3 regions of the Buttiauxella sp. JUb87 genome follow, and region 3 is predicted to be linked to each of the others. Evidence: predicted binding sites of a transcription regulator. Region 3 holds the regulator's gene; each other region holds the start of a gene.

Region 1 (10,478 bases), 550 kb from region 3:
CTGCTCTTGCAACACACGCAACAGTTTAGGCTGCAGTTCGAGCGGCATATCACCGACTTCATCAAGGAACATCGAGCTTTTGTCGGCCAGTTCAAAACGCCCGATACGCTGCGTGTTAGCACCAGTAAACGCACCACGTTCATGGCCGAACAGGTCGCTTTCCAGTAATCCGGCAGGCATCGCCGCACAGTTAATTTTCACCATGCGGCGGCTGTTACGCTCGCTGAGGTTATGAATCGCCCGGGCAATCAGCTCTTTACCGGTGCCAGTTTCACCGAGGATTAGCACCGTACTGTCGCTTTTCGCCACCATTTCAACTTGTTTGAGCACGTTGGACATCACGTCGCTGCGGCCAATAATCTCGCCAAAATCACTGGCGACATTATTGATTTGCTCGGTGAGGTAGAGGTTTTCGTCGACGAGATTTTCTTTTAAGCGATTGATTTCCTGGTACGCCAGCGCGTTGTCCACCGCAATGGCAATTCGCTCAGCAATCTGGCGCAGCAGTTTGAGGTTTTGCGGGGTAAAGACCCCTGCCTCGCATTGCGCCAGCTTTAGCACACCCAGCATGTTGTTGCCAAAGGTCAGCGGCAGCAGGCACAAAGTCTGGATTTGGTTGCCCCACATTTCAAACAGCATGCGCTCATACGGCGCGAGTTGGTCACCGTGATGCAGATTCAAAAGCAGCATTTCACCGCTTTTGAATACGCGTTCGGAAAGCGTACCCGCCAGTGCCACATCGCTCTGGTCGTGGATAGACGACTGCTCTTTCACGAAATGCGTGGAGTAGACGGTCAGGCGGTCTTTGCGGTTGCCGCGCAAAACGATGCTGATGGAATCTATCGAGAAATAGTGATGAATTTCGTTGGCGATTTCGCTGATCAGTTCATCGAGATCGAGCTTCGACAAGACCGCGTTGGTCACCGCTACCAGGATTCGGTAGTCATCACGTTCGCGGCACAGTTGTTGGTAATCGTGGCTGGAATCGAGCCGCGACTGGATTTGTTCTGCCACCAGCCCAACCACTTGCGCCAGCGTATGCAGGCGATTAAGTTCTTTGTCGGTCCAGGGGGCGTCGTTATTACGAATAAACTCGCAGCCGCCAAAGATTTTACCTTCAGCCGCCAAAGGCAGCAGGCAATAGCGACTAAATGGCGCATACAGCTCAAGGTTCATCACCTGCGGCCAGGTGTCGTTAAATTCTTCTTCGGTACAAATCAGCGCTTCCGGGCGCGACAGTACACGCCGCACGGGCCCATTAGCCAGCACCATTTCATCTTCGTAATGCAGTTCTTTGCCATGTATATCCAGGCCATAAAAGGCCACACGCTGATGCAACGGATGGTAAAGCAGAATATTCACTCTGTCCGCCAGTGCGCCCTGCTTTGCCATTTGTGTCAGGCAGTGGGCAAGCGCCGGGAGATCAGGTTGCTGCAACAGGGTGCGCGTTATATCAAATAAACCCTGCTGCCCGAGATCGCTCATCGGTGTGTATGGCATTTTGCTTATCCAATTGGTAGTGCGGAGGCGGAGGCGGTGGCGGTGGATGACGCTGGCGCTTATCCACCCTACGAAATCAAACGCCGGCGATTTGTATTATGAAACCGCTCAAGTGTAGCCAGGACGGCACTCGGCATTCCTGGCTTAGGTCAACAAATCCGTGGTAGCGGCTCTGAATGTGGCAAATCGAGTGTCCGTTTTACGCCATAAAGACCGGCGACTCGCACGCCTTTGCGCTCGACGACATCACCGATAATAGCGGCATCTTGCCCCAATGGATGTGCTTGTAAAGCCGCGAGAACACTTTCTGCGGCGTCCCTCGCAACCGCAATCACCAGTTTGCCTTCATTAGCAAAATTCAACGCATCAAGGCCAAGTAATTCACACACACCACGTACCGCAGGGTTCAGAGGTAACTGGCTTTCGGTGATTTCCATGCCGCATCCGCTTGAGGCAGCAAACTCATGCAGCACAGCATTTACGCCACCGCGCGTCGCATCACGCAGCGCTTTCACACCCGCAATATTCAACAAGGGCGCGATTAACGGAGTCAACACCGCGCAGTCACTCATCAACGCACCTTCTAAACCCAACGATTCCCGCAAGTTAAGGATAGTCGCTCCGTGGTCGCCCAGTGTTCCGCTAACGATTAACACATCGCCTGCGCTAATGTGTTGTGCGCCCCAGCTCAGCCCGGCAGGAATGGCACCGATGCCCGCAGTGTTAATAAACAGCTTGTCTGCCGCGCCGCGCTGCACGACTTTGGTGTCACCAGTTACCACTGCGATACCCGCCGCTTTGGCGGTTGCCGCCATACTGGTGACCACGCGTTCCAGGGTTTCAATCGGCAAACCTTCTTCAAGGATAAACCCGCACGATAACCAGCGCGGGGTCGCGCCGCTGACGGCAACGTCATTCGCGGTTCCGCAAATGGCTAACTTGCCGATATCACCGCCGGGGAAAAACAATGGGTCGATAACGTAGCTGTCGGTCGAAAAGGCTAAGCGGTCGCCGCTGGCGGTTAACTCAGCGAGCGGTAATCGCGCCTGGTCTTCTTGTTCTGCCAGCCATGGGTTATCAAACGCCTGCATAAACAAGTCGGCGATCAACTGTTGCATTGCCTGGCCGCCACTGCCATGGGCGAGTTCAATAGTTTTCATGATTTTTTACCTGTGTCGGACGGCTATGTCGGATGACGCTAACGCTTATCCGACCTACATTGGACTCGTTTTTGTAGGTTGGATAAGCGTTAGCGTCATCCAACGAAAAGATTTTATGCTTCGCACTCCTGACCGCGATACTGATACCACGCGGCACATGCGCCTTCGGATGACACCATCAACGCGCCAAAGGCATTTTGCGGGTTGCAGGTTTTGCCAAACATTGGGCACTGGTGCGGTTTGCAACGCCCGGTGAGCACATCACCACAACGGGCGAGCGGGTCGTCGTAAACCTGCTGCGGTGCGGGTTTGAAATGGTCTTCGGCATCAAACTGGCGATAACCTTCTGTCAGTTGCACACCAGAATCACTGATAGTGCCAAGCCCGCGCCATTCGGCATCACCGCGCACAGTAAATACTTCGGCAATCGCCTGCTGCGCAAGGTTATTACCCGCATCCGGCACCACACGTTTGTATTGGTTTTCCACTTTGCTGTGCTGATGAATTTTCTGCTCCACTAGCATCACCACGCCTTGCAGCAAGTCGAGCGGTTCAAAACCGGCAACCACCAGCGGGCGATGATGTTGAGTGGCAATAAAGTCATAGGCTTCTGTGCCTATGACCATGCTGACATGGCCTGGTGCCAGGAAAGCATCAATGCCGTTGTCGGGCTGCTCCAGCAGACTGCGCAGTGTAGGAATCAGCGTTATATGCTGGCAGAAAAAGTAAAAATTGTTGATGCCCTGCGTTTTGGCTTGTTGCAGGGTGATAGCCGTGGTCGGCATAGTGGTTTCAAAACCGAGGCCGAAGAACACCACTTTACGCTCCGGGTTCTGGCTCGCCATCGCCAGGGCGTCCATTGGCGAATACACCACGCGCACATCTGCACCACGAGCTTTGGCCTGCATCAGTGAGCCATTTTTGCCCGGCACGCGCATAGCGTCGCCAAAGGTACAAAAAATCACTTCGGGATGGCTGGCGATTTCGATACATGCGTCAATACGGCCCATCGGTAACACGCAAACCGGGCAACCCGGCCCGTGGATAAACTCAATGTTTTCCGGCAGCAGTTGATCGAGGCCAAACTTAAAGATGGCGTGAGTATGCCCACCGCACACTTCCATAATGCGCAGCGGGCGTTGTGCTGTGTAGGCCAGCTTAGGCGCACGCTCACGCAGTACGTCTATCAACTGCATGACTTTTTCTGGCGCGCGGTATTCATCAACAAAATGCATCATCCGCGTTCTTCCCCAAACAACAGGCCGCCGACATCGGGTTCCACTTCAAACATGTTTTGCAGCGCATCGAGCGTGTCACGAGCTTCGGCTTCATCAATAATCGCCATCGCAAAACCGACATGCACCAGCACCCACTGGCCGATTTGGGCGTCGCCCACCAGCATCAGGTTGACATCACGCTTGATGCCGCAGACGTCGACTTTGGCGCTGCCATCCGGCAAGCGTTCGACGATTTGACCCGGAATGCCTATGCACATCGCTGCGTCTCCAGCCAGTTCAGCCATTCGTCCATACCTTCACCGCTCGTTGCAGAAACCAGCAGGATTTCAATATTCGGGTTCACCTGGCGAGCGTAGTCGAGGCACTTCTCAACATCGAACTGCAAATATGGCAACAGGTCGATTTTGTTGAGTAGCATTAATGAAGAGGCGGCAAACATATGCGGGTATTTCAGCGGTTTGTCTTCGCCTTCGGTCACCGAAAGCACCGCCACTTTATGGCGTTCGCCCAAATCAAAACTCGCCGGACACACCAGGTTGCCGACGTTTTCGATAAACAGAATGCCGTTGCGCTCAAGCGGCAGGCGTTGCATGGCGTCGCGGATCATCTGCGCATCAAGGTGGCAGCCTTTACCGGTGTTCACCTGAATCGCTGGCGTGCCGGTGGCGCGAATGCGTTCGGCATCGTTTACGGTTTGCTGGTCGCCTTCAATCACCGCGCAAGGTACACGGCCAATCAGGCGTTTCAGACTTTCCGTCAACAGTGTTGTTTTACCGGAGCCGGGGCTGGAAACCAGGTTCAGCACCAGTTGCTGCTGTTTCGCGAACTGTTCGCGGTTATAGATGGCGAGCTGGTTATTTTTATCCAGCACGTTGAGTTCGATTTCCAGCATCCGGCGTTGAGTCATGCCTGGCGCGTGAGTGCCTGCGGCACCATGGCCATAATGCAGGTCGCCTTGTTCATCGGTGGTGGGGGCAAATTTAACTCCAGTGATTGGCGTTAAAGCCCGTGCGGCTGGCGCGAAAGGTGCGCTACGGAATCCAGAATGCGGGTTGCGCTCGTCGCCTTCTATATACAGGTTGCCTTCAGCGCAACCACAAGTACTACACATGATTCGTCTCCTCTACTTCCAGACGCTTAATCTGCACGCCATCATCGGCAACGATGCGTAAATTGCTGCCCTCGCACAACGGACAACGCCGGACTAGCTGGGTTAACAAGGTGATGTGCTGCTGGCAGTCATAGCACCAGCATTCCGCTTCTTGCTGATGGATATGAAGCTGGCAACCTTCAGCGAGGGTGTCGCGGCACACCAGTTCGAAACAGAACTCCAGCGCGCTTTGTTCAACGCAGGAGAAAGCACCCACTTCCAGCCAGACGGCGGTGACACGTGTCGCGCCGTGTTGGCGGGCTTGAGCTTCGATGAGTTCCAGTGCGCGTTGGCAGAGAGTGATTTCGTGCATGTTGCCTCCGGGGTATCTGGGGGGAGGTAATGCAAGGATGATGCCAGGGTTTATATCCATTTCTCTGACAGACCGAATTTATTCCGTTCACTGAAAGTTTACCGACCCCTGAACTTACCGAAACGGTGAACGTCAAAAGCCGAACCGGTTTTGACCTTGAGTCCCGGTATAAATTGCCCCAGCGTTACCCATAAGTCAGGGCTGAGCTGCCGGGAGCAGCGAAAGAGAGCGATCGCCGGGAGCGAGTCGCGAACGACCCTGAACGTTGGGGATAAGCTGGGGTTTACCGCGCAGCGGCAATTTAATCACCGGGCGCCGGGGTTGCCAGGGGGCTGGCGTGAGCCACCTGGCACGTTCACCGTTCGCAGATATATGAAGGACCTGAGATCTCCCGGGTGAACGGAACACCACCTTACTCAGCATAAACAATGCTGACATTCCCCCGTCAAACATGTCGAAATGACATGTCAATCCTGTGGTTACTCACTCGCAATTAATACAAAAATCAATAATTTCAAAAAGATACAATGTTGGCACGAAACGTGCTCTGTAGACGCAACAGCAAAAACAGAGTGATTTAATAATGAACATTTGGGAACTGAGCGAAAAAGCCGAATACATTGCCGACAAGCACCAACGCTTGCTCACGCAGTGGCAACATTACTGCAATAGCTTGATTCAGGGCATCACCCTTTCTAAGGCCAAACTGCATCACGCCGTGGGATGCAACCCTGATGATTCACTGCGCTTCTTCTTATTTGACCATTTCGTCATTCACGTCCGCCTGGCAGAAGGCTTCAACAGCCACACCATCGAGTACTACGTCGAGAAGCGTAACGGCGAAGACAGAGTGTTGATTGCTAAAGCAATCCTTGATGACGAAGGCCGTATCGATAGCACCATCAGCAACCGTAGTCGCGACGATGTGCTCGAGCATTACCTCGAAAAAATCCATCCGGTATACGAAAGCCTGTACAGCGCAGTTCACAGCGACACGCCTGTGTCGATGGGCCAACTGCAACAAAGCTCTCAGGCTTGATAGTCATACGGGGTGTCGAAAACTGTCGAAACGGCAGCCGTCGGCACTATTTCGTCAAAAATGATGAAAATGATGAAAATGATGAATCGCTTTATAATCGCCGACTCCAAACTCTGCATGGGTTGCCATACCTGCGAGGCGGCTTGCTCTGAAACGCACCGCCTGCACGGCCTGCAATCCATGCCACGCCTGAAAGTGATGCGTGACGCGAATGATTCCGCGCCGCAAATGTGCCATCACTGTGAAGATGCGCCTTGTGCTGGCGTCTGTCCGGTAAATGCCATTAAACGCGTTGATGGCGCAGTACAGCTTAATGAAAGCCTGTGCGTCAGTTGCAAACTGTGCGCTATCGCCTGCCCATTCGGTTCTATCGAATTCTCCGGCAGCCGCCCCATTCATATCCCGGCTAATGCCAACAGCCCGAAAGCGCCTCCTGCACCGCCAGCCCCTGCGCGTGTCAGCACGCTTATCGACTGGGCGCCGGGCATCCGCGCTATCGCCGTGAAATGCGACTTGTGCAGTTTCGACGAAGACGGCCCGGCGTGCGTGCGCACCTGCCCAACTAAAGCGCTGCGTGTGGTAGATAACAATGACATTGCCAAATCCAGCAAACGCAAACGTGAATTGACCCTGAGCACCACGCTTGGCGATCTCACCCTGTTTACCCAGCCTGAGGTAAAAAAATGAGTGCATTTATCCTGATTCATTGGGCACTAATGGGATTTGTGCTGAGCGCAGTGCTGGCAGGAATCACGGCATTTAATAAACCGCTGAGCGGTTTTATCGCCGGGATTGGCGGAGCTATCAGTTCGGTGCTGGTGCTGATTGCCGGTTTCGATGCCTTAACCGGCTTTAGCGGTATGGCACAAGTCTGGCAACTGCATTTACAGCTCAACGCCTTTAACGGCATCTGGCTGGTGACGTTGGGTCTGCCAGGTCTGTTTATCTCGCTGTTTAATATCGACTGGCATCGCCATCAGGCAGTCAAAGCCAATGGCTTGCTGGTGAACCTGGTGATGGCGGCGGCGGTTGCGGCACTGGTGGCTGATAACCTCGGCATGTTAGTGGTGCTGGCAGAAATCGTCGCACTCAGCGGCTACTTCCTGACGGGCTGCCAGAAATCCGGGCAGCTGTGGTTTGCGCTGGGCCGCCTCGGCACCGTGCTACTGGCCATCGCTTGTTGGATGCTGTGGAAACAGTACGGCACGCTGAGCTACGCCGAACTGCATTTGTTGACCAATGGCGCGCCAATCAGCTCCGTCGTCTGGTTGCTGGGTCTGGTTGGTTTTGGCCTGCTGGCAGGCATTATCCCGCTGCACGGCTGGGTGCCTCAGGCACACGCCAATGCGTCTGCTCCTGCTGCGGCGCTGTTTTCTGCAGTGGTGCTGAAAATTGGTTTGTTCGGCATTATGAGTTTCTCACTGATCAGCAACGTGATTCCGCTGTGGTGGGGCATTCTGGTGGTGGTTCTGGGGATGATTACAGCGTTTATCGGCGGCCTGTACGCGCTGATGGAACACAATATCAACCGCCTGCTGGCTTACCACTCGCTGGAAAACATCGGCATTATTCTGCTCGGCCTCGGCGTTGGCCTGATGGGTCTGGCATTAAACGAATCCACGCTGGTTGCGCTGGGCATGATTGGTGGCTTGTATCACCTGTTCAACCATAGCGTATTCAAAACCACCTTGTTCCTCGGCGCAGGCGCTGTCTGGTTCCGCACCGGCCATCGCGACATCGAAAAACTGGGCGGGATTGGCAAGCGTATGCCGCTGATTTCCATCGCCATGCTGATTGGCCTGATGGCGATGGCTGCTCTGCCTCCGCTGAACGGTTTTGCTGGCGAATGGGTGATTTATCAGTCGTTCTTCCACCTCGGCACCTTGCCGCTGTTTATCGCTCGCTTCTTAGGCCCGTTGCTGGCTGTAGGCCTGGCGATTACTGGCGCGCTGGCGGTGATGTGTATGGCGAAAGTGTATGGCGTTACCTTCCTGGGCGCACCGCGCACACCGGAAGCTGAAAACGCCACATCTGCACCGTTCTTGATGAACCTGAGTGTGGCTGCACTGGCCGCCTGTTGTGTGATTGCCGGTGTTGCTGCGCCATGGCTGATTCCGCTGTTGCAGAACGCCATTCCACTGCCGCTGCAAACGGCTAACACCACCGTTTCACAACCGATGATCACCCTGTTGCTGATTGCCAGCCCACTACTGCCATTGATTTTGATGGTGATTTTCCGTGGCGACCGCCTGCCAAACCGCTCACGCGGCACGGCCTGGGTCTGCGGTTACGACCACGAACAAGCGATGGTGATTACTGCGGGTGGTTTTGCTCAACCAGTGAAAGCGGCATTCGCGCCACTGCTGAAACTTCGCAAAACCCTGAACCCGGTGAAATGGGTGCCTGGCTGGCAGTGCGATTGCTTAGCCGGTACGTTCCGTCGCCTGGCGATGATTGAGCTGGCGGTGTTGCTGGTTGCGGTTTGCGCTTAAGGAGCCTGAGATGAATACCATTTTCTTTTCGTTGATTCAGGCGCTGGTTTTGTTTGCCGTTGCGCCGCTGTTGTCTGGCATTACCCGCGTCACTCGCGCCCGCATGCACAACCGCCGCGGGCCTGGCGTGATGCAGGAATATCGTGACCTGTTCAAGTTATTCAGCCGCCAGAGCGTGGCCCCGGCCGCGTCAGGCTGGGTGTTCCGCCTGATGCCGTTTGTGATGGTTGGCGTCATGCTGACGATTGCCACCGCGCTGCCGGTCGTCACCCTCTATTCACCGCTGCCGTCGTTGGGCGATTTGATCACCCTTATCTACCTGTTCGCCATCGCCCGTTTCTTCTTCGCGATTGCAGGTCTGGATACCGGTAGCCCGTTTACCGGTATCGGTGCCAGCCGTGAAGCGATGCTCGGCGTCTTGGTTGAGCCAATCCTGATTCTGGGATTGTGGGTTGCCGCACAAGTCGCTGGCAGCACCCACATCAGCAATATCGCTTCCACCATTTACCACTGGCCAACTGCGCAGAGTTTAACGCTGATTCTGGCATTCGCCGCTTGTGCCTTCGCCACGTTTATCGAAATGGGCAAACTGCCATTTGACCTCGCAGAAGCCGAGCAAGAGTTGCAGGAAGGCCCATTGACCGAATACAGCGGTGCGGGTTTTGCGGTGCTGAAATGGGGTATTTCCCTCAAGCAATTGGTGGTGCTGCAAATGTTCGTTGGCGTGTTCCTGCCGTGGGGCCAGATGAGCGAATTTAGCTGGGGCGGTCTCGTCATCGCGCTGGTTCTGGCGGCAGTTAAGCTGGTGCTTGGCGTGCTGATTATCGCGCTGTTCGAAAACAGCATGGCGCGTTTACGCATGCTGGAAACTTCGCGCATTACCTGGGCCGGTTTTGGCTTTGCCTTTTTAGCCTTCGTCTCCTTGCTGGCGGCGTGATTTAAGAGAATTTATCTATGTCTGAAGAAAAGATTGGCCAACACTATCTCGCCGCTTTGCATAAGCAATTTCCTCATGCGGTGATCGACGAAGCGTGGCAGACCAAAGACCAAATCACCGTCAACGTGAAGCTCAACATGCTGCCAGAAGTGGTGGAATGGCTTTACTACCAACAGGGCGGCTGGTTATCCGTATTGTTCGGTAACGATGAGCGCCAGTTGTGCGGCAACTATGCGGTTTATTACGTGCTTTCAATGGAAACTGGCGTGAAATGCTGGATTACCGTGCGTGTAGAAGTCGATGCCGACAAGCCTGAATTCCCGTCCGTCACGCCGCGTGTGCCAGCGGCGGTGTGGGGCGAGCGTGAAGTGCGTGATATGTACGGCCTGCAACCTGTTGGCCTGCCAGATGAGCGCCGTTTAGTGCTGCCCGATGATTGGCCAGACGATTTGTATCCGCTGCGCAAAGACAGCATGGATTACCGTCAGCGCCCTGCCCCAACCAGCGATCAGGAAACCTATCAGTTCATCAATGAGCTGGGCAGCAAGAAAAACAACGTGGTGCCAATTGGCCCTCTGCACGTTACCAGCGATGAACCGGGCCACTTCCGCCTGTTCGTTGATGGCGAAAACATCATTGATGCCGATTA
Region 2 (10,478 bases), on a different contig from region 3:
AAACTCAGGAATCCCCAGGAGCTTACATGAGTAAGTGACTGGGGTGAGTGAGTGCAGCCAACGCCGAGGCAGCTTCAAGTATGACGGGGATAATCGCCGCCCAAATACGCCTTCCGCACTTCCTCGTTCCCCAACAACTCCTCGCCGCTGCCGCTCAACCTGATCTGCCCGTTGGCCATCACATAACCGCGGTCAGAAAGTTTCAGCGCGTGGTGGGCGTTCTGCTCCACCAGAAAAATCGTCATGCCGTTGCGCGCCAGTTCACGCAGCGTGTGGAAGATTTGCTTCACCACAATCGGTGCCAGACCCAGGCTTGGTTCATCCAGCAGTAACAATTTCGGGCGGCTCATCAGCGCGCGGGCAATCGCCAGCATTTGCTGCTCGCCACCTGACATGGTCATCGCTCGCTGTTTGCGGCGCTCTTTTAAACGCGGGAACAGATCAAACATGGTCTGCAAATCCTGCGCGGCATACTGATTACCGATGGGAATGGTGCCCATCAGCAGGTTTTCTTCGACCGTCATATCTGGGAAAATCCGCCGCCCTTCTGGGGCTTGCGCAATACCGCCAGACGCCACAAAGTGCGTCGATTTATGGCTGATGTCGTCGCCACGAAACAGAATTTGCCCGGCGCGAATACGGGGCTGGCCGAAAATCGACATCAACAACGTCGATTTCCCGGCCCCGTTCGCGCCAATCAACGCCACGGTTTCCCCTTCGTTGACCTGCAAAGAAACCTGTTTTAGCGCCTGAATCGCGCCGTAAAAAACGTCCACATTGCGAAATTCCAGCATCGCCTCACTCATACACTGACCTCGTCTTCGTCGGTGCCCAAATAGGCGGCAATCACTTTGTCATCGTGTTGGATTTGTTCAGGTTTACCCTGCGCAATCACATCCCCGTGGTCGAGCACAATGATGTGGTCGGAAATCTCCATCACCATGCCCATATCATGTTCAATCAGCAGTACGGTGATGCTGTGGTGGTCGCGCAGGAAGCGGATTATCTTACTCAGCGTGCGGGTTTCAACCGGGTTCAAACCCGCCGCCGGTTCATCGAGGCAGATCATTTCCGGCGCGGTACACATCGCACGGGCAATCTCGAGACGCCGCTGTTGCCCGTAAGACATCTCACCCGCCAGGCGGTTGGCGCAATCCACCAGTTCTACCACTTCCAGCCAGTAAAACGCGCGGTCCAAAGCCCGGCTTTCGGCGCGTCGATACGCAGGCGTATTCAGCACACCGGCCAGCAAATTACGGTTCACCTGCATGTGCTGCGCCACCAGCAGGTTTTCCACCACCGACATTTCCCGGAACAAGCGGATATTTTGAAAGGTTCGCGCAAGCCCGGCGCGGTTTACCAGGTGTGTGCCGCCGAACATTTTGTAGAACAGACGCGAACCCAGTTGCGCCGGATTAACCCAGTCGCCAGGCTGGAATTTCTGCCCGAGGATTTGAATCACGTTGGTGGTTTTATCACGCGTGTTAAACAAGATATTGCCGCCGGAGGCTTTATAAAAACCGGTCAGGCAGTTAAATACCGTGGTTTTTCCCGCGCCATTGGGGCCAATCAGTGCGGTAATCGACCCACGGCGCACCTCAAGATTCACGTCGTTAAGCGCTTTAATACCGCCGAAGTGCATCATCAAATGTTCGACGCTAAGAATCATTTCACTCATGGCGCCACTCCTTTGCGCACCACAAAGCCGCTACGATTGATGCGAATCAGGCCACGTGGCCGCCAAATCATCATCACCACCATTAACATGCCAAACAGCAGCACGCGATATTCAGCAAAACTACGCAGTAGTTCGGGTGTCACGGTCAGCACAAACGCTGCCAGCACCACGCCAATCGTCGACCCCATGCCACCCAAAACCACAATGGCGAGAATTAACGCCGACTCAAAGAAGGTGAACGATGTCGGGTTAACAAAGCCCTGATAAGTGGCGAAGAAGACCCCGGCAATACCCGCGGTGGAAGCACCCAGCGTAAAAGCAGATAGCTTAACCAGCACATGATTCAGCCCCATCGATCGGCAGGCAATTTCATCTTCACGCAACGCTTCCCAGGCGCGGCCAATTGGCATGCGTGTCAGGCGGTGTTTGATGTACAGCACCAGCAAAACCACCAGCACCAGGATGGTGTAGATAAAAATAAACTTCAGGTTGGGGTTATAGGTAAGATGGAAAAACTCATGGAACGGCACTCCGCCTTCTTCTTTGGCGCGCCGTCCAAACTCAAGGCCAAACAGCGTCGGCGGCGGTGCGGAGATCCCGTTCGGGCCGCCGGTAAACGTCAGCCAGTTGTTGAGCACCAGACGGATAATTTCCCCGAATCCCAGCGTCACAATTGCCAGGTAATCACCGTGCATACGCAATACAGGGAAACCAAGAAGCGCACCTGCCGCCGCCGCCATCAGCGCCGAAAGCGGTAACATCGACCAAAAACCCAGCCCGAGGTATTGATACCCCAGCGCCAGGCCATACGCGCCAATGGCGTAAAAGGCGACGTAACCCAGGTCCAACAACCCCGCGAGGCCCACCACAATATTCAGCCCAAGGCCAAGCAGCACGTAAATCAGCCCGAGGATCGCTACTGTCAGTACATATTTGGTCGCCACAAACGGGAAACAAACTGCCAGTGCAATCACCAGCGGAATAATCCAGCGCAGGCGGCTTTTGTATTCCGGTGGGCGCACATACACACCCGAGTTATCCGTTTCAAAGCGGCTCAAAAAACGTATCCCGGCGTGTGTGGTCAAAAAAGCGCTCAATAAAAAACGCCCGACCATCACCACTGCGATAATGACCACCAGCCGCTGCCCTTCGAAATTAAAGCTGTAGCCATCCAGCACCACACCTACTATCGGGCCAAAAACAATCAATGCGACAAGACCGGCGAAAATCGCGTCCAGCACGCAGCGTTTGAGGGAAAAACCTTCATGCATAACCGTTTCTGTTGTCATTTTTTCTCCCTCACACTTTGGCAACGAAAGGTCGGCCAAGCAGCCCCTGAGGACGGAAAATGAGGATCACCACCAGCAATCCAAACGAGAACACATCTTTGTAATCGGAATTCACCATGCCCGAGAACTGCGCCTCGGCAATACCAAGAATTAACCCACCAAGCATCGCGCCAGGCAACGAGCCAATCCCGCCCAGCACTGCCGCCGTGAACGCTTTGATGCCAATAATAAAACCGGCGTAGAAATCAAAAGTACCGTAGTTCATGGTGATCAACACACCCGCTAGCCCCGCCATCGCCGCACCAATCACAAACACCAGCGAGATAATGCGGTCGGTATTAATCCCCAGAATCGAAGCCATTTTGCGGTCTTGCTGAACCGCACGGCACATGCGTCCCAGCCTGGTATTACCAATTATCCAGGTAAGCAGCAACATGCCAGCAAACGAAGCAATCAGGATGAACACTTTGGTATAAGTGATTTGCACAAAACCATCGCCAATATGCAAACGGAGCACGCCATCAAGCATGGTGGGAATGCCCTGCTGGCGCGGCCCCTGGCTGATTTGTGCATAGTTTTGCAGAATCAACGACATGCCAATGGCGGAGATCAGCGGCGCTAAACGCGTCGAGTTGCGCAGCGGTTTATAGGCGATGCGCTCAATGGTCCAGCCATACACACCCGTCACCACAATGGTAAATACCAACGTGCCGAGGATCAGTAACGGGAATGATTGCAGGCCGAAGAACGACAGTAGCGCCAGGCCGATGGCGCACAGATAAGCGGAGATCATATACACTTCGCCGTGCGCGAAGTTAATCATGCCGATAATGCCGTAAACCATGGTGTAGCCAATGGCTATCAACCCGTAGACGGAACCTAGCGTTAAGCCATTAATCAACTGTTGCAGGAAGAATGCGTCCATAGATAGGCAATCTCTTTTAGGGCGGCGGACAAACTTCTTTTGTAGGTCGGGTAAGCGAAGCGTCACCCGACACTTTCACCTGCAATCACAGGCGTAAATGGTGGATGACGCTACCGCTTATCCCCCCGACAAACCCCAATAGCGTATTGTTGTCCAGCGAACCTTATTGGACTTCTTTGTATTTGCCTTTGTCGTCCCATTCATAAACGACATAGTCCGACACCTTCAGGTCGCCTTTGCTATCCCAGGCTTTTTTGCCCATCACAGTATCCACCGGATTAGCTTTCAGCCAGGCGCTGGCTTTAGCCGAGTCGGTGCCACCAGTGGCTTTAAATGCCGCAGCGATAGCCTGCACAGAGGCGTAGGAATAGAGGGTGTAGCCTTCTGGCTCAAATTTGTTAGCGCGGAATTTATCGATAACCGCTTTGCCGTCAGCAATTAAACGCGGATCTTTGCCGAAGGTCATATAGATGCCGTTGGTGTATTGCGGTCCGCCTGCCGCGGTAACCATCTCTTCGTTGACGATACAGTCGCCGGAGAAGAATTTGGCCTGCACGCCCTGCTCACGCATCTGGCGTACCAGTGGCCCCGCTTCCGGATGGCAACCGCCGAAGAACACCACGTCAGGTTTTTGTGCACTGATTTTGGTCACCAGCGCATTAAAGTCTTTTTCGCCGCGCGACAACCCTTCGTACATCACATCGTTGACGCCGCGTTTCGCCAGCGCTGCTTTGGTGGCATCCGCCAGCCCCTGCCCGTAGGTATCTTTGTCATGAATGATCACCACACGCTTGGCTTTAAGCTTGTCGATAATAAAATCGCTGGCGACCTGCCCTTGCTGGTCATCACGCCCACACATGCGGAACAGATCATTCATGTTTCGTTCAGTGATAATTGGGTTAGTCGACCCAGGGGTGATAGTCAGAATACCGGCGTCGTTATACACCTCTGAGGCCGGTACGGTAGATGAAGAACAAAAATGCCCGACCACAGCATTCACTTTATCCTGATCCACCAGACGGTTAGCAACTGACACTGCCTGTTTTGGTTCACAAGCATCATCACCCTGCACCAGCTTGATTTTTTCGCCGTTGATGCCACCGGCGGCGTTAATATCTTCCGCGGCTTGCGTCGCGCCATGCCAGTACTGATCACCATAAGTCGCGTTCGGCCCGGTAAATGGCCCAGCAACACCAATCACAATATCGGCGTGGGCGGAAAACGCCGTCACCAGACAACCAGCCAACACAAGAGAAAGAGGACTTCTGATAAATTTCAGCGACATTTGTATGTTCCTTAGCAAATCAGCAAAGAGGTTTATGCAAAACGGTGTAAGAGCCATTTTCAAAAGCAAAAACGCGAACAAAATACAAACTGCTTTTCCCTGTGATTAATCACGGCCTTGAACATTAAGCAAAATGGTTGCCAGAATTGTTAACCAAATGTCAATGTTTCGACATATGTCAGTATAGAGTGCGCTGGTAAGGCGCTCGGCACAACGCGATGAAATTACAGCGGGGATCACATCTGCTTAACAATAAAGCAAATAAGTGATGAACGAAGCGGCTTTGCACCAATAAAGAACTTACATAATGAAGGGATGCTGTTAGTTCAACCCAGACCAGGACAATTCGTGTTAAAACTCAACAAGTTGACTATAAAAAGAGCAAACAAAAAAGTTTTGCGCGAACCCTTTGACATGCCACGAGCTAATCGTTAATATGCGCCCCGTTAACCGATTCCTCTGTAGTTCAGTCGGTAGAACGGCGGACTGTTAATCCGTATGTCACTGGTTCGAGTCCAGTCAGAGGAGCCAAATTCGAAAGCCCGCTTAAGGAAACTTAAGCGGGCTTTTATGTTTTTACTTTTCGCGTCTCGAATTCCCGCGCCTGCCCTTATCCCAGTATTTAAAACTACCCGGTTTTTCCGGATACCATGCTAATCGGCACCGGCATCCCGGAACGGCGGGTTAACGCGGCACTCACCATGACGGCATCCACACCGTAACCTTCAGTCATATTGCGCAGTGCTGGGGTGATAGGCAGTGGGACTTTATTGTCAGATTCAAACTCCGCACGGTTGCGGGACAATGGCTCATGCACTTCCAGCCAACGCCGCCCGTCTGGCTCGACGGTTGCTTTCACCGGCTGGTCAATAAACTGCACGCGCGTCCCCACCGGCACGTTATCGAACAAATATTTTATGTCGTCTTTACGCAGACGGATGCACCCCTGGCTGACGCGCAGGCCAATACCAAAGTTGGCGTTAGTGCCGTGGATAGCGTACAGCTTGCCGATGTAAATCGCGTAAAGCCCCATCGGGTTTTCCTCACCTGGTGGCACGTAGGCTGGCAAGGTTTTACCCTCTTTCGCGTACTCGCGCCGGGTATTCGCCGTTGGTGTCCAGCCCGGAGCTTCTTGCTTACGCTCCACCCTCGTCACCCAGTTACGCGGCGTTTCGCGCCCAGCCTGGCCAATACCAATAGGTAGGATTTCTACCGTGTTGCTCTCCGGTGGGTAGTAGTAAAGCCGCATTTCGGCGACGTTAATCACAATGCCCTGGCGTACGGTGTCCGGCAAAATCACCTGCTGTGGAATGATCAACTGGATACCCGCTTTTGGCAGGAACGGATCGACACCTGGGTTGGCTTCCAGCATATTGCTGAAACCTTGCCCGTACTGCGCGGCATAATACTCCAGCGGCTGGGTATTCCCTTGCGGAACGCTAATGGTTAACGGCGCACCGACCAGGCGGCTACCCTCGGGTGGTAGCGGATAGCTGACTGCCAGAGCGCTACTGCTAACGGAGGCAAGCACCAGAGCCAGCCAGGATAATCGAATCATCATTTCCCTGTTCTCAAACATGATATAGATAAGCTAAATATAACCCTCCGTTGAGTTTTTTGTGAGGAAAGTCTTACAAAATAATAAGCGGGAGTCAGTCGGAAAATTTGGGCAGTGAGATGGTAAAACGAGTTGAAACCGCATCTGAAGCCACGCTAATTTTACCCTGGTGGACGGTAATAATAGATTTTACAATGGCCAGGCCAATCCCACTGCCCTCACTTTTTCTTTGCCTTGACGGGTCAACGCGATAAAAGCGATCAAACAATCGGTTGAGATGCTCTTCAGGTATAGGTGTTCCTGGGTTTTCAATAATCAGGTCAACCCATCTTTCGCGTTCATTAATATGCGCGGTGACGGTCATGTTGCCGGGAGTATAGCGAATCGCATTGGAGACAAGATTATTAATCACCCGGCGCAGCATCAGTGGGTCACCTTTGACTCTGGAAGCATCGCCGTTAATAGCAAGGCGGACGCCGCGCTCCTCAGCCCAGGCATCAAAAAACTCGAAGACTTTGCTGGTTTCATCCCTGAGGTCGAGCGTCACTTGTTCAGGAATGAGTTGGTTATTATCCGCCTGAGCCAGGAAGAGCATGTCGCTGGTCATCTTCGCCATGCGATTATATTCTTCGAGGTTAGAGTAAAGAACCTCTTTCAACTCATCATTACTTCTTGATTGGCTTAATAAAATTTCCGTCTGCGTCACCAGGTTGGTAATCGGCGTGCGTATTTCATGGGCGATGTCCGCAGAAAAATTAGCCTGGCGGATAAACACATCTTCTATCCGTTCAAGCATATGATTAAAAGAAATAACCAGTTGTTCAAGCTCAATCGGCACCCGGTCTGGCTCCAGTCTGACATCTAAGTTCTCAGAAGAAATGTCTTTTATTTTCATGCTGACATTTCTTAATGGCTGGTGCCCTTTATAAACTGCAAATAAAACAATGAGAACAATCAAAACACTGATTGCCAGGGCAATATAAATAAGGTCCACCTTTAGCGTATCAATGTAATGCTGGTGGTAGTCAAAGGACATTGCCGTCAATAAAATATAAGGCGCCTCATGGGTATTTTCAGATGTTTTAATGGGTGTTTCTATAATTCGGTAAATGGTGTTTTTATTCGCCATAGTAGAGTGTTTTTCATTTTCACTCATTTTCCCGGACCACAATAGTACCTTTCCTGCACCCGGATATTGTGAGGGAAGAATAGCACTCAGGTCGGCACCTTTAGACGAATGATAAAGAATATTATTATTCCCGTCACGAAGCAAAGCCGTAATATTCTGGTAACTGGTCAGGATGTCACTGAGCTTTTCTATTTTCTGCGCTTCACTTTTTTTCGGTTCTTTGATGATATTTTCCAGCACTGAACTGATTTGTTTCAGATCATAAACATCCCGCTCAGAAAAATGTTGTTCTACTGAATTTATCATCACCCAGGTAAAGATCAGAAAAGCGAGAATAGTCGAAAGACTAATAAATAAGGTCAACCTGACTGCCAGAGATAAAGGTCGACGTTTCGCGCTAATCTTCATCAGGCACCTCAAGAACATACCCGACACCGCGAACGGTCTGGATTAATTTAGGTTCAAAATCGTTATCAATTTTGGCGCGTAACCGCTTCACCGCAACATCAATGGCATTGGTATCACTGTCAAAATTCATGTCCCAAACCTGGGAGGCGATAAGAGAGCGCGGCAAGACTTCGCCCTGGTGGCGCAGAAAGAACTCCAGTAGTGTGAATTCTTTGCTGGTCAGCGTGATACGGCTTGCGCCACGGGTCACTTTCCTGGAAACCAAAAAAAGTGTCAGGTCGGCCACCTGAAACTGGCTTTCGGCGATTACTGTCGAGCCACGGCGTAACAGCGTCCTGACGCGAGCCAACAACTCTGCAAAAGCAAAAGGTTTTACCAGGTAGTCATCCGCGCCCAGCTCAAGACCTTTCACACGATGCTCAATGGTGCCTAAGGCGCTAAGCAGCAGGACCGGCATCCCTTTCTTCGCGGCCCGCAGCATGCGGACGATTTCCCAGCCATTCACGTCAGGAAGCATGATATCCAGTACCACCAGGTCGTAATCACCGGTCATCGCCAGATGGTAACCCGTCAAACCATTGTCTGCGAGATCAACGACGAAACCGGCCTCTTTCAAACCTTTGCACAGATATTCACCGGTTTTGGCCTCATCTTCGACGACTAATATTTTCACAACCTCTCCTCCCTTTCAGTGTGGTGGTGCCATTCTAGTGGGCAACAGGGCGAGATCAATGAGATAAGCGCAAAATGACAGCTTTGTCATTATCCTGTCACTCACCCAACAGAGTCGCTCCCGTAAAGTGTCTGCAGAATTTATCAGCCTGATGTAACCGGCTTGCAGGGACGAGAAGTGACATGTTCAAACTTAAGCTTTTAACACTGAGTACGTTATTCATTCTGACAGGGTGTATTTCGCTGGCACCCGATTATCAGCGCCCTGAAACGCCAGTCCCGCAGCGTTTCTCACTCTCGAAAAATGCACTGGTTCCGGCAACGGCCGGTTATCAGGACACCGGCTGGCGTAACTTCTTTGCCGATCCGCAGGCCATCAGGCTTATCGATACCGCACTGCAAAACAACCGAGATCTGCGGATGGCGGCGTTAAAAGTTCAGGAAGCCCGTGCGCAATACAATGTCACGGACGCCGACAGATACCCGCAGCTCAACGCCTCGGCAGAAACTACCTACAGTGGCGGGTTAAAAAGTGACAGTTCCACTGACCAAAAATATGAAGCAGGTATGGCCCTTAGCTTTGAACTGGATTTCTTCGGCAAACTGAAAAACATGAGTGATGCCGACCGGCAAAAATTCTTTGCAAGTGAGGAAGCACAGCGGGCAGTGCATATTCTGCTGATTTCTAATGTTTCGCAGAGCTATTTCAACCAGCGACTGGCGGCTGAGCAATTGAATATTGCCCGAGAAACACTCCAGAATTACCAGCAATCTTATGCCTTTGTGGAAAAACAGCTTATCACCGGCAGTACTAACTTACTGGCGTTAGAACAATCTCGTGGCTTGATTGAAAGTACCCGTGCAGAAATCGCCAAAAGAGAAGGTGAACTGGCACAAGCGAACAATGCACTGCAACTGGTACTGGGAACTTATACCGCTCAACCTGATGACCAAATCCACAGCGACAAAGATATTAATCCGGTACAGCTTCCGCCGAATTTATCTTCTGAGATCTTGCTGCAAAGGCCCGATATTCTGGAAGCCGAACATCTGTTAAAAGCCTCCGATGCCGATATTGGTGCCGCCAGGGCCGCATTCTTCCCTTCTATTTCATTGACGGGTGGGGTTTCAGGCAGCAGTACCGAGCTTTCAAGCCTGTTTAATCCTGCCAGTGGGATGTGGAATTTCGTCCCGAAAATTGAAATTCCTATTTTCAATGCCGGGCGTAATAGTGCCAACCTTGAACTGGCAAAAATTCGCCAGCAGCAGTCTGTTGTCAATTACGAGCAAAAAATTCAGACCGCTTTTAAAGAAGTTGCTGATGCTCTTGCGCTGCGTGAAACCATCAGCCAACAAATTACGGCACAGCAACGTTATCTTGCCTCACTGCAAATCACGCTACAACGTGCCAAAGGGTTATATTCCAGCGGTGCCGTGAGTTATATCGAGGTACTCGATGCAGAGCGTTCACTATTTTCAACACAGCAATCATTACTCGACCTGAGATATTCTCAACAAGTTAATGAAATCACCT
Region 3 (10,478 bases):
ATGGTTCATCAAACATGATCAGATCGGGTTCGAGCGCGATGGCTCGAGCTAGAGCTGCACGTCGGGCCATACCACCGGAGAGTTCGTTAGGCATCAGTTTAGCGGCACCACGTAACCCCACCGCCTCAAGTTTCATCATCACGGTGCTGTGCAACAACTCTTCCGGCAGGCGGCGATGTTCACGTAGTGGATACGCCACATTTTCAAAGACATTGAGGTCGGTAAATAGCGCGCCAGACTGGAATAGCATACTCATGCGTTTACGAACATTGTATAAACGCGAACGAGACATGGCGGGGACGTTTTCACCGTCAAACAGGATTTCACCGCTGTCGGGTTGAATTTGACCACCGATAAGCCGCAATAGCGTTGTCTTCCCAATCCCTGAAGGCCCCATTATGGCGGTAATTTTACCGCGGGGTACGTTCAGTGAAATATTGTCAAAGATGCGCCGACTGCCGCGAGTAAAACTTACTCCGCGAATTTCGACCAGATTAGTCTGCGTCTGGCTCATCATCTTTCCTTTTATCAAGTTCACGGACGAAGCATTTACTGGAAACTGAGTTCCAATCCAATATCCTTGCAGAATAATACCCGTCCTGATTAGCGAAAACTGGCATTTGTTTTACTTTTCTGCCACATAAAGTCAGAATTAAGAATCATGCCCGGCCCTACAGAACTGTATGCTCTGCCGGTACTTTCACAGCACAAGACCGGCGATTATACCTGAATTAAGGATTCTGCATGCTGTTAGCTACAGCTCTGTTAATTATTGGTTTGCTTTTGGTCGTCTATGGCGCTGACCGATTAGTGTTTGCCGCATCAATACTTTGTCGCAGTTTTGGGGTTCCACCACTGCTAATCGGTTTGACTGTGGTCAGTATTGGCACTTCACTACCAGAGCTCATCGTCGCCAGTTCTGCAGCCCTGCATGGTCAGTTGGATTTAGCGGTAGGGACCGCGTTAGGCTCAAATATCACCAATATTTTGTTAATTCTTGGCTTAGCGGCTCTTTTGCATCCATTTACCGTGAATTCCGATATTCTACGGCGCGAGTTACCCCTAATGTTAGTTGTCAGCGCAATTATTGGCTGGCTGCTTTTTGACAACCAGCTAAGCGTTGTTGATGGTGTTATTTTGATTACGGTATCAGTGGCGTATCTGCTGTTTACGATTAAAATAACGCGCCTTGCCGGAAATGAAGGTGCCGACAAACTGACCCGTGAACAGTTGGCAGAACTTCCCCGAGAAGGAAACCGCCCCGTCGCATTTTTATGGCTCGCTGTTGCCCTAATTATTATGCCGATGGCCACACGCATGGTTATCGATAACGCCAGTGTGTTGGCGCACTATTTTGGCGTGAGTGAGTTAGTGATTGGCCTGACGATTATTTCGGTTGGCACTAGCCTGCCTGAACTAGCCACCACCATCGCGGGTGCCCGTAAAGGCGAAGATGATATTGCGATTGGTAATATTATTGGCTCAAACATTTTCAATATTGTTCTGGTAATGGGCATTCCTGCGCTAATCGCACCAGGTGAAATCGACCCACTTGTCTTTGCACGTGACTATTGGGTGATGTTGGTCGTCAGTGTCATTTTCGCCGTACTTTGCTGGCGAAAGCCTCGCTCTATCGGCAAGACAGCAGGCGCTCTGTTAACATGTAGTTTCTTCGTATGGATTGTGGTGCTGTGGTTTGTTGCATCACCGGTCGTTGGGTAAAACGGAACGGAAATTATGTCACAGATAGATTTACAACCGGGTTTTGACTTTCAGCAAGCAGGCAAAGAAGTCCTGAAGATCGAACGTGAAGGCCTGGATCAACTTGAGCAATACATCAACACAGACTTCTCGGCAGCCTGTGAAAAAATGTTTTATTGCCAGGGTAAAGTTGTCGTAATGGGCATGGGTAAGTCTGGTCACATCGGTAAAAAGATGGCGGCAACGTTTGCCAGCACCGGCACACCTTCATTTTTCGTCCACCCTGGTGAAGCAAGCCACGGCGATCTCGGAATGGTGAGCCCCCAGGATATTGTTATCGCGATTTCAAACTCCGGCGAATCAAACGAAATTCAGGCATTGATTCCCGTTCTCAAGCGCTTACAGGTGCCGCTCATTTGCATCACCAGCCGCCCGGATAGTTCTATGGGTAAAGCGGCAGATATCCATTTGTGTGTCAAAGTCCCGCAAGAAGCCTGCCCTCTTGGTCTGGCTCCAACCTCCAGCACCACAGCAACACTGGTTATGGGTGACGCCCTTGCCGTTGCGTTGCTTAAAGCTCGCGGCTTTACTGCAGAAGATTTTGCACTTTCTCACCCAGGCGGCGCATTGGGTCGTAAACTGTTACTACGCGTCAGCGATATCATGCACAGCGGTGATGAGATCCCTCATGTCAGTAAAGATGCGTCCTTGCGCGATGCTCTACTGGAAATTACGCGTAAAAATATGGGTATGACCGTAATCTGTGACTCCCTGATGAAAATCGAAGGGATCTTCACCGATGGCGATTTACGACGCGTCTTTGATATGGGCGTTGACCTCCACTCTCTGAATATCGCAGATGTCATGACTGTCGGTGGAATTAGGGTCCGTCCATCACTACTGGCTGTGGATGCGCTCAATTTGATGCAATCTCGCCACATTACCTCGGTATTGGTTGCAGATGGCGACCAACTTCTCGGTGTGGTACATATGCATGACATGCTACGCGCTGGCGTGGTTTAACAAAGGATTAGCCTTAATGAGTAACCATGAAGCGTCACTTGCCACCTGTTATGGCCCGGTGAGCACGCGCGTGATGGAGCGGGCAGAAAACGTGCGCCTGCTTATTTTAGATGTTGACGGTGTCATGTCTGATGGCCTGATTTACATGGGTAATAGCGGCGAAGAGCTGAAAGCATTCAACGTGCGTGACGGTTACGGAATTCGCTGCGTGCTGACTTCCGACATCGAAGTCGCGATTATTACCGGCCGCAAAGCAAAGCTACTTGAAGACCGATGCGCAACACTCGGGATTACCCATCTCTATCAAGGGCAATCTGACAAGCTTTTGGCTTTTCACGATCTATTAGATAAGCTCGCCATCCCCGCGGAACATGTTGCTTACGTTGGTGATGATTTAATCGACTGGCCAGTGATGGCAAAAGTGGGTTTGAGTGTGGCGGTTTCCGACGCTCATCCTTTACTGATTCCTCGTGCCGACTACGTTACACGTATTGCTGGCGGACGTGGGGCGGTTCGCGAAGTCTGTGATCTTCTGTTACTGGCACAAGGAAAGCTTGATGAGGCCAAAGGGCTATCTATATGAGTAAGACCAGACGTTGGGTTATCATCCTGCTTTCATTGCTGGCATTAGTGTTGATTGGCTTAAATCTGGTCGATAAAGACCCCGTTGCTACACCGACGGTAAACAGCAACGAGCCAACCTATCAAAGTGAACATTCCACGACGCTCGCCTACAGTCCTGAAGGGGCTCTGAATTATCGGCTGGTTTCGGAACACGTTGAATATTTTTCTGAGACTGCTATTTCGTGGTTTACCAACCCGGTGATGACGCAGTATGACGAAAACAAAGTGGCAACCTGGTCTTTACGAGCGGATCGCGCCAAACTTACTAACGATCGGATGCTGTATTTGTATGGGAATGTGGTGCTGACGGCTCTGACGCCGGATTCTCAGCTACGCAAAATTACCACGGACAATGCGCAGGTTAATTTAGTCACTCAGGATGTTGCCTCTGATGACCAGGTAACCTTGTATGGAACCAGCTTTAACTCCACCGGCCTCAAAATGCGTGGAAATTTACGCAGCAAAAATGCCGAGCTGATTGAAAAGGTTAGAACATCCTATGAAATCCAAAATAAACAAACTCAGCCGTAATTTAGTACTAACCAGTACGCTTTTAGCCGCTAGTTTTTCGGCATTTGCGTTGACCGGTGATACCGATCAGCCGATTCACATTGAATCTGACCAACAGTCGCTGGATATGCAGGGCAACGTCGTCACCTTCACTGGCAATGTGATCGTGACACAAGGCAGTATCAAAATTAACGCCGACAAAGTGGTTGTGACTCGTCCTGGCGGCGAAGAAGGCAAAGAAGTCATTGATGGTTATGGTAATCCAGCCACGTTCTATCAGATGCAAGATAGCGGTAAACCCGTTAGCGGCCACTCAGCGACCATGCACTATGAGTTGCAAAACGACTTTGTAGTTCTGACCGGTAATGCTTATCTCGAGCAGGTCGACAGCAATATCAAAGGCGACAAAATTACTTATCTGGTGAAAGAACAGAAGATGCAGGCCTTTAGCGAAAAAGGTAAACGTGTCACCACCGTTCTGGTCCCTTCTCAACTGCAGAAAAAAGACGGCCAGGCTCCGGCACCAGCCCCTGCGCAGAAAAAGAGTAACTAATTCGTTATGGCTACTTTAATTGCAAAAAATCTCGCCAAAGCCTACAAAGGCCGCCGCGTCGTTGAAGATGTCAGCCTGGCTGTTAAGTCGGGTGAAATTGTCGGGTTACTTGGCCCAAACGGTGCCGGGAAAACCACCACCTTTTACATGGTGGTTGGCATTGTGCCGCGTGACGCCGGCAACATTATTATTGATGATGAAGACATCAGCCTTCTGCCACTTCATGCTCGTGCTCGTCGAGGTATCGGCTACTTACCGCAAGAAGCGTCTATTTTCCGCCGTTTAAGTGTGTTCGATAACTTAATGGCTGTGCTGCAAATCCGTGACGATCTTTCTGTTGAGCAGCGTGATGACCGCGCTAATGAGCTGATGGAAGAATTCCACATCGAACATTTGCGTAATAACCTCGGGCAGTCATTGTCTGGTGGCGAGCGTCGTCGTGTCGAAATTGCCCGAGCATTAGCCGCAAATCCAAAATTTATTCTTCTGGATGAACCTTTTGCTGGTGTTGACCCAATATCCGTCATCGACATCAAGCGAATCATTGAGCATCTGCGCGACAGTGGGCTCGGGGTGTTGATTACTGACCATAACGTACGCGAAACGCTGGCTGTTTGTGAACGTGCCTACATCGTAAGCCAGGGCCATTTAATCGCCCATGGCACTCCAGCCGAAATCCTGGAAGACGAGCATGTTAAGCGCGTGTATCTGGGCGAAGAGTTCAGACTCTGATAGGGTAGTAAAAATTATAATATTTATACTCAAAATAATTCGAGTTGCAGGTAGGCGACAAGGGAGTTCATCCCCAGGAGCTTACTTGAGTAAGTGACTGGGGTGAAGAAGTGCAGTCAACACCCCTGCAGCTCGAAGTATGACGAGTATAACCTGAGGAAGCTCGCTCTGAATATGAAGCAAGGTTTGCAATTACGGCTTAGCCAACAACTTGCTATGACTCCCCAGTTACAGCAGGCAATTCGTCTGTTGCAACTTTCGACGTTAGAGCTACAGCAAGAACTTCAGCAAGCACTGGAAAGTAACCCACTGCTTGAGCAAACCGATCTGCATGAAGAAGTTGAAACTCAGGAAGTACGTGAAAACGAAGCGTTAGATACCCGTGAGGCGCTTGAGCAAAAAGAAATGCCTGACGAGTTACCGCTGGATACCAGTTGGGACGAAATCTACACCGCAGGCACTCCATCAGGAACCGGAAGCGATTATATCGACGACGAATTGCCGGTTTATCAGGGGGAAACGACCCAGTCTCTTCAGGATTATCTGATGTGGCAGGTTGATCTCACCCCGTTTTCAGATACTGACACAGCAATTGCGACCTCTATTGTCGATGCCGTTGACGAAATGGGTTATCTCACAGTTTCTCTGGAAGAAATTCTGGAAAGCATGGGTGATGACGAAATCACCCTCGACGAAGTGGAAGCCGTACTCAAACGCGTTCAACGCTTCGATCCTGTGGGTGTTGCCGCACGTGATCTACGCGATTGCCTGCTCATACAGCTTTCACAGTTCGCTCGCGAAACGCCATGGTTAACCGAAGCCAGCTTGATTGTCAGCGATCACCTGGATCTGCTCGCTAACCATGACTTCCGCAGCCTGATGCGCGTCACCCGTCTGAAAGAAGAGGTGCTGAAAGAGGCAATGTGCCTGATTCAGTCTCTTGACCCACGCCCAGGGCAATCCATTCAGACCGGTGAACCGGAATATGTCATACCGGATGTTCTGGTGAAAAAAACGCAAGGTCACTGGACTGTAGAACTCAATGCCGACAGCCTCCCTCGTCTGAAAATAAACCAGCAGTATGCTGCAATGGGCACCAGTGCCCGCAATGACAGCGACTCGCAATTTATTCGCAGTAATCTGCAAGAAGCAAAGTGGCTGATTAAGAGCCTGGAAAGCCGGAACGACACGCTGCTGCGCGTCAGTCGCTGTATCGTTGAACAGCAACAAGGCTTTTTTGAACACGGCGAAGAGCACATGAAACCGATGGTGCTTGCTGATATCGCTCAGGTCGTAGAAATGCATGAATCGACCATTTCCCGAGTGACCACGCAAAAATATTTACATAGCCCACGCGGCATTTTTGAATTGAAGTATTTCTTCTCAAGCCACGTTAATACCGAAGGTGGAGGTGAAGCCTCCTCGACGGCAATTCGTGCATTAGTGAAGAAATTAATTGCTGCGGAAAACCCTGCGAAACCACTGAGTGATAGCAAGTTAACGACTATGCTATCGGATCAGGGGATCATGGTGGCACGCCGCACTGTTGCGAAGTACCGAGAGTCTTTATCCATACCACCGTCAAATCAGCGTAAACAGTTGGTTTGACTTAACCGATAAGGAAGACACTATGCAGCTCAACATTACAGGACATAACGTCGAAATCACTGACGCACTGCGCGAATTTGTGAGTACGAAGTTTGCCAAACTGGAGCAGTACTTCGATAGAATTAACCAAGTCTATATTGTGTTAAAAGTGGAAAAAGTCACGCATATTGCCGATTCAACGCTTCATGTAAATGGTGGTGAAATTCATGCCAGCGCGGAAGGGCAGGATATGTATGCGGCGATTGACGGTCTGATTGATAAACTGGCTCGCCAGTTAACCAAACATAAAGATAAACTAAAACAACACTGATAATCCGGGCAACTGTATAAGCAGTTACCCAAAATAATTCGAGTTGCAGAAAGGCGGCTACACAGTGAATCCCCATGAGCTTACTCTGGTAAGTGACTGGGGTGAGCGAGGAAGCCAACGCATATGCAACTTGAAGTATGAAGGGTAAAGACGGCTCGTTGCGTGGAGTAACGAGCCGTTAGCATAACAGGGTGCTTAGGTGAACTTATGATGAACAACGATTCTGCTCTACAACTTAGTCAAGTCCTGAACAAGGAATGTACCCGTACCAACGTACATTGCCAGAGTAAAAAGCGTGCACTGGAAATCATCAGTGAACTGGCAGCAAAACAGCTAGGCCTGCCACCACAAGTGGTATTTGAGGCTGTATTGACGCGCGAACGCATGGGCAGTACCGGTATCGGAAATGGCATCGCCATTCCCCATGGGAAACTGGAAGAAGATACGACTCGTGCCGTTGGGGTGTTTATTAAACTGGAAACCCCTATCGCTTTTGACGCCATCGATAACCAACCGGTTGACCTGATGTTTGCGCTGCTTGTTCCTGCGGATCAAACAAAAACGCACTTACATACTTTGTCTCTGGTAGCAAAACGTCTGGCTGACAAAACGATTTGCCGCCGCCTGCGTTCTGCACAGAGCGATGAAGAGCTTTATCAGATCATTACCGAAACAGAACAAGGTAGTGAAAGTGAATAATCTGGCTGCGGTCACGGGTATGCCGCAGCAAGAAAAGTTGGGGGAGTGAAAACATGGTGCTGATGATTGTCAGCGGCCGCTCTGGTTCAGGGAAGTCTGTAGCCTTGCGTGCACTAGAAGATATGGGATTCTACTGTGTAGATAACCTACCAGTGGTGCTATTACCTGATCTTGCTAAAACCCTCGCAGAACGCCAAATTTCTGCGGCAGTCAGCATCGACGTGCGTAACATGCCGGAAAATCCGGAGATCTTTGAACAGGCAATGACCAGTCTGCCTGACTCATTCTCACCACAATTGTTGTTCCTTGATGCCGATCGCAACACGCTGATTCGTCGTTATAGTGACACGCGCCGCTTGCACCCGCTTTCCAGTAAAAATCTCTCGCTGGAAAGTGCGATAGATGAAGAAAGTGACTTGCTGGAGCCATTGAAATCCAGAGCCGATCTGATCATCGACACCTCTGAGATGTCGGTGCATGAGCTCGCGGAAATGCTGCGTACCCGTTTGCTTGGTAAACGTGAACGTGAGCTGACAATGGTGTTCGAGTCCTTTGGCTTTAAACATGGTATTCCGATTGATGCGGATTACGTGTTCGATGTGCGCTTCCTGCCAAACCCGCACTGGGACCCGAAGCTGCGCCCGATGACCGGTCTGGACAGACCTGTTGCTGCGTTCCTCGACCGTCATACCGAAGTCCACAATTTTATCTACCAGACGCGTAGCTATCTTGAGCTATGGTTACCTATGCTGGAAACCAATAACCGCAGCTATCTAACTGTGGCGATTGGCTGTACCGGCGGTAAACACCGTTCAGTTTATATCGCTGAACAGTTGGCAGATTATTTCCGTTCACGCGGCAAGAACGTGCAATCCCGTCACCGCACGCTGGAAAAACGTAAAACATGACCGTAAAACAGACCGTTGAGATAACCAACAAACTGGGCATGCACGCACGCCCAGCGATGAAGCTGTTCGAACTGGTACAAAGCTTTGACGCCGAAGTGATGCTGCGCAACGAGGCTGGCACGGAAGCTGAAGCCAATAGCGTCATTGCATTGCTGATGCTGGATTCTGCTAAAGGGGGTCACATTGAAATTGAAGTCACTGGCCCCGAAGAAGAACAGGCATTGAACGCCGTTATCGCGCTATTCAATGCCGGTTTTGACGAAGACTAATTAACTCACTTCAACTCATGCTGCGCCATAAACGATTCGCCACCTAGCTGGCGCATCTGGCGCAAAATCCATTGCTGACGCTGGTGTACATAACCGGAAGGAGCATTCGCTTTAAAGCGGATGGGATTAGGGAGAACGGCTGCGAGAAGTGCTGCTTCTGATGCCGTAAGGCGGCTGGCAGGTTTATGGAAATAGCGCTGCGAGGCGGCTTCCACACCAAAAACCCCATCACCAAACTCCGCGATATTCAGGTAAACCGCCAGGATGCGGCGTTTAGTCCAGACCACTTCCATGCCAAGGGTCAATCCCGCTTCCAGGCCTTTGCGCAGATAACTACGACCATCCCACAGGAATAGGTTTTTCGCCGTTTGCTGAGAGAGTGTGGATGCACCACGAACGCGATTTTCATTTCGCTCATTATGTGCAATAGCTTTTTCAATTGCCGTTACATCAAACCCCCAGTGATCAGGGAATTTCTGGTCTTCTGCCGCAATCACCGCCAGCCCCATCCACGGCGAGATCTCGTCCATGCTCACCCAATCCGAGTGCGCAACATAACTAAAATCACCGCTGAACCAGGCACTAAACTGCCGCTCGACCATCACTGCTGAAAACGGCACCGGCATAAAACTAAACAGGATTATCCCGGCCAGCCAAATTCCCGCCAGTGCCAGTAGACCACGCAACAGCCAGCGCTTGAAAAAGCTCAAGAGCGCGATACGCCCTTTCTTCATGCAGTCATATCCACGACACGGGCCACCAGCTTTTCGATACCCATTGCGGCTTCATCGATACGGGTCGCCAGCATATAAGCAGGCGTGGTCACCACTTTGTGTTCTTCATCAACCACAATATCGTCAACCGGGCACGGAACATGTTCGGCCCCCATTTCTTCAACGACTTCTGCCGTGTCGATATCTGTACCGATAGTCAAACGCACCGGCACATCAAGAATTTTTGGTAACATCACTGGGGCAATACAAATAAAGCCGAGTGGTTTACCCTGGGCATGGCAATCACGAGCCAGACGGCGTAGATCGCTATCAATCTGGCAGTCGCTCCCATGGCTTGCAAAATTACATAAGTTTTTCGCCGCGCCAAAACCGCCAGGCACAATAAGCGCATCCAGTTGACTGGCATCGGCCTGCGCTAATGGCGCTACCGCACCACGAGTAATTCGCGCCGCTTCAGCCAGCACATTACGATGCTCAATAGACTTATTATTAGTCAGGTGATTAATAACATCTGCTTGAGGTTTATCGGGTGCAAAACATACCGCTTCAGCACCTGACCGAGCGATAGCCAGCAGGGTAATCACAGCTTCCTGAATCTCACTTCCGTCGTAGACCCCACACCCACTGAGCACCACACCAATCTTCTTCATTCAGCCATTCCTTTTCATCATGCAAATTTCATCATCAGTTATGATGATTTGATCGCTATGCTTCACACATTTTACTGTTTCATGTAACAAACTATTTAAGATTTGCTATCTTAATGCCTGAGCAGCACACAAGATTATCGGCTGCGCCATTTGGATA

The links. Region 3 encodes sigma-54, which starts transcription at its own class of promoters, with help from an activator protein. Its sites were predicted from a motif close to GTTGGCACANNTTTCGCTNT; they were not measured.
Region 1: the regulator sigma-54 is predicted to act here: its motif matches at 5,891-5,910, upstream of hycA (formate hydrogenlyase regulator HycA).
Region 2: the regulator sigma-54 is predicted to act here: its motif matches at 5,303-5,322, upstream of EC843_RS05355 (branched-chain amino acid ABC transporter substrate-binding protein).

The regions. Positions count from the first base shown of each region.
Region 1 is NZ_SNVY01000002.1:218,679-229,156, forward strand. Features, by position in the region: gene flhA (formate hydrogenlyase transcriptional activator FlhA) at 1-1,500, opposite strand, end outside; gene hypE (hydrogenase expression/formation protein HypE) at 1,650-2,660, opposite strand; gene hypD (hydrogenase formation protein HypD) at 2,774-3,895, opposite strand; gene EC843_RS09390 (HypC/HybG/HupF family hydrogenase formation chaperone) at 3,895-4,155, opposite strand; gene hypB (hydrogenase nickel incorporation protein HypB) at 4,146-5,009, opposite strand; gene hypA (hydrogenase maturation nickel metallochaperone HypA) at 5,002-5,361, opposite strand; gene hycA (formate hydrogenlyase regulator HycA) at 5,945-6,400, shown strand; gene EC843_RS09410 (4Fe-4S dicluster domain-containing protein) at 6,482-7,087, shown strand; gene hycC (formate hydrogenlyase subunit 3) at 7,084-8,892, shown strand; gene EC843_RS09420 (respiratory chain complex I subunit 1 family protein) at 8,903-9,829, shown strand; gene EC843_RS09425 (hydrogenase large subunit) at 9,847-10,478, shown strand, end outside.
Region 2 is NZ_SNVY01000001.1:1,115,620-1,126,097, forward strand. Features, by position in the region: gene EC843_RS05335 (ABC transporter ATP-binding protein) at 75-806, opposite strand; gene EC843_RS05340 (ATP-binding cassette domain-containing protein) at 803-1,678, opposite strand; gene livM (high-affinity branched-chain amino acid ABC transporter permease LivM) at 1,675-2,967, opposite strand; gene EC843_RS05350 (branched-chain amino acid ABC transporter permease LivH) at 2,978-3,892, opposite strand; gene EC843_RS05355 (branched-chain amino acid ABC transporter substrate-binding protein) at 4,056-5,177, opposite strand; tRNA gene EC843_RS05360 (tRNA-Asn) at 5,633-5,708, shown strand; gene ldtA (L,D-transpeptidase) at 5,806-6,735, opposite strand; gene EC843_RS05370 (Cu(+)/Ag(+) sensor histidine kinase) at 6,830-8,272, opposite strand; gene EC843_RS05375 (copper/silver response regulator transcription factor) at 8,262-8,945, opposite strand; gene EC843_RS05380 (efflux transporter outer membrane subunit) at 9,128-10,478, shown strand, end outside.
Region 3 is NZ_SNVY01000002.1:766,666-777,143, forward strand. Features, by position in the region: gene mlaF (phospholipid ABC transporter ATP-binding protein MlaF) at 1-514, opposite strand, end outside; gene EC843_RS11745 (calcium/sodium antiporter) at 745-1,722, shown strand; gene kdsD (arabinose-5-phosphate isomerase KdsD) at 1,738-2,724, shown strand; gene kdsC (3-deoxy-manno-octulosonate-8-phosphatase KdsC) at 2,741-3,307, shown strand; gene lptC (LPS export ABC transporter periplasmic protein LptC) at 3,304-3,879, shown strand; gene lptA (lipopolysaccharide ABC transporter substrate-binding protein LptA) at 3,848-4,411, shown strand; gene lptB (LPS export ABC transporter ATP-binding protein) at 4,418-5,143, shown strand; gene rpoN (RNA polymerase factor sigma-54) at 5,318-6,751, shown strand; gene hpf (ribosome hibernation promoting factor) at 6,774-7,061, shown strand; gene ptsN (PTS IIA-like nitrogen regulatory protein PtsN) at 7,269-7,760, shown strand; gene rapZ (RNase adapter RapZ) at 7,814-8,668, shown strand; gene npr (PTS phosphocarrier protein NPr) at 8,665-8,937, shown strand; gene mtgA (monofunctional biosynthetic peptidoglycan transglycosylase) at 8,943-9,671, opposite strand; gene elbB (isoprenoid biosynthesis glyoxalase ElbB) at 9,668-10,321, opposite strand.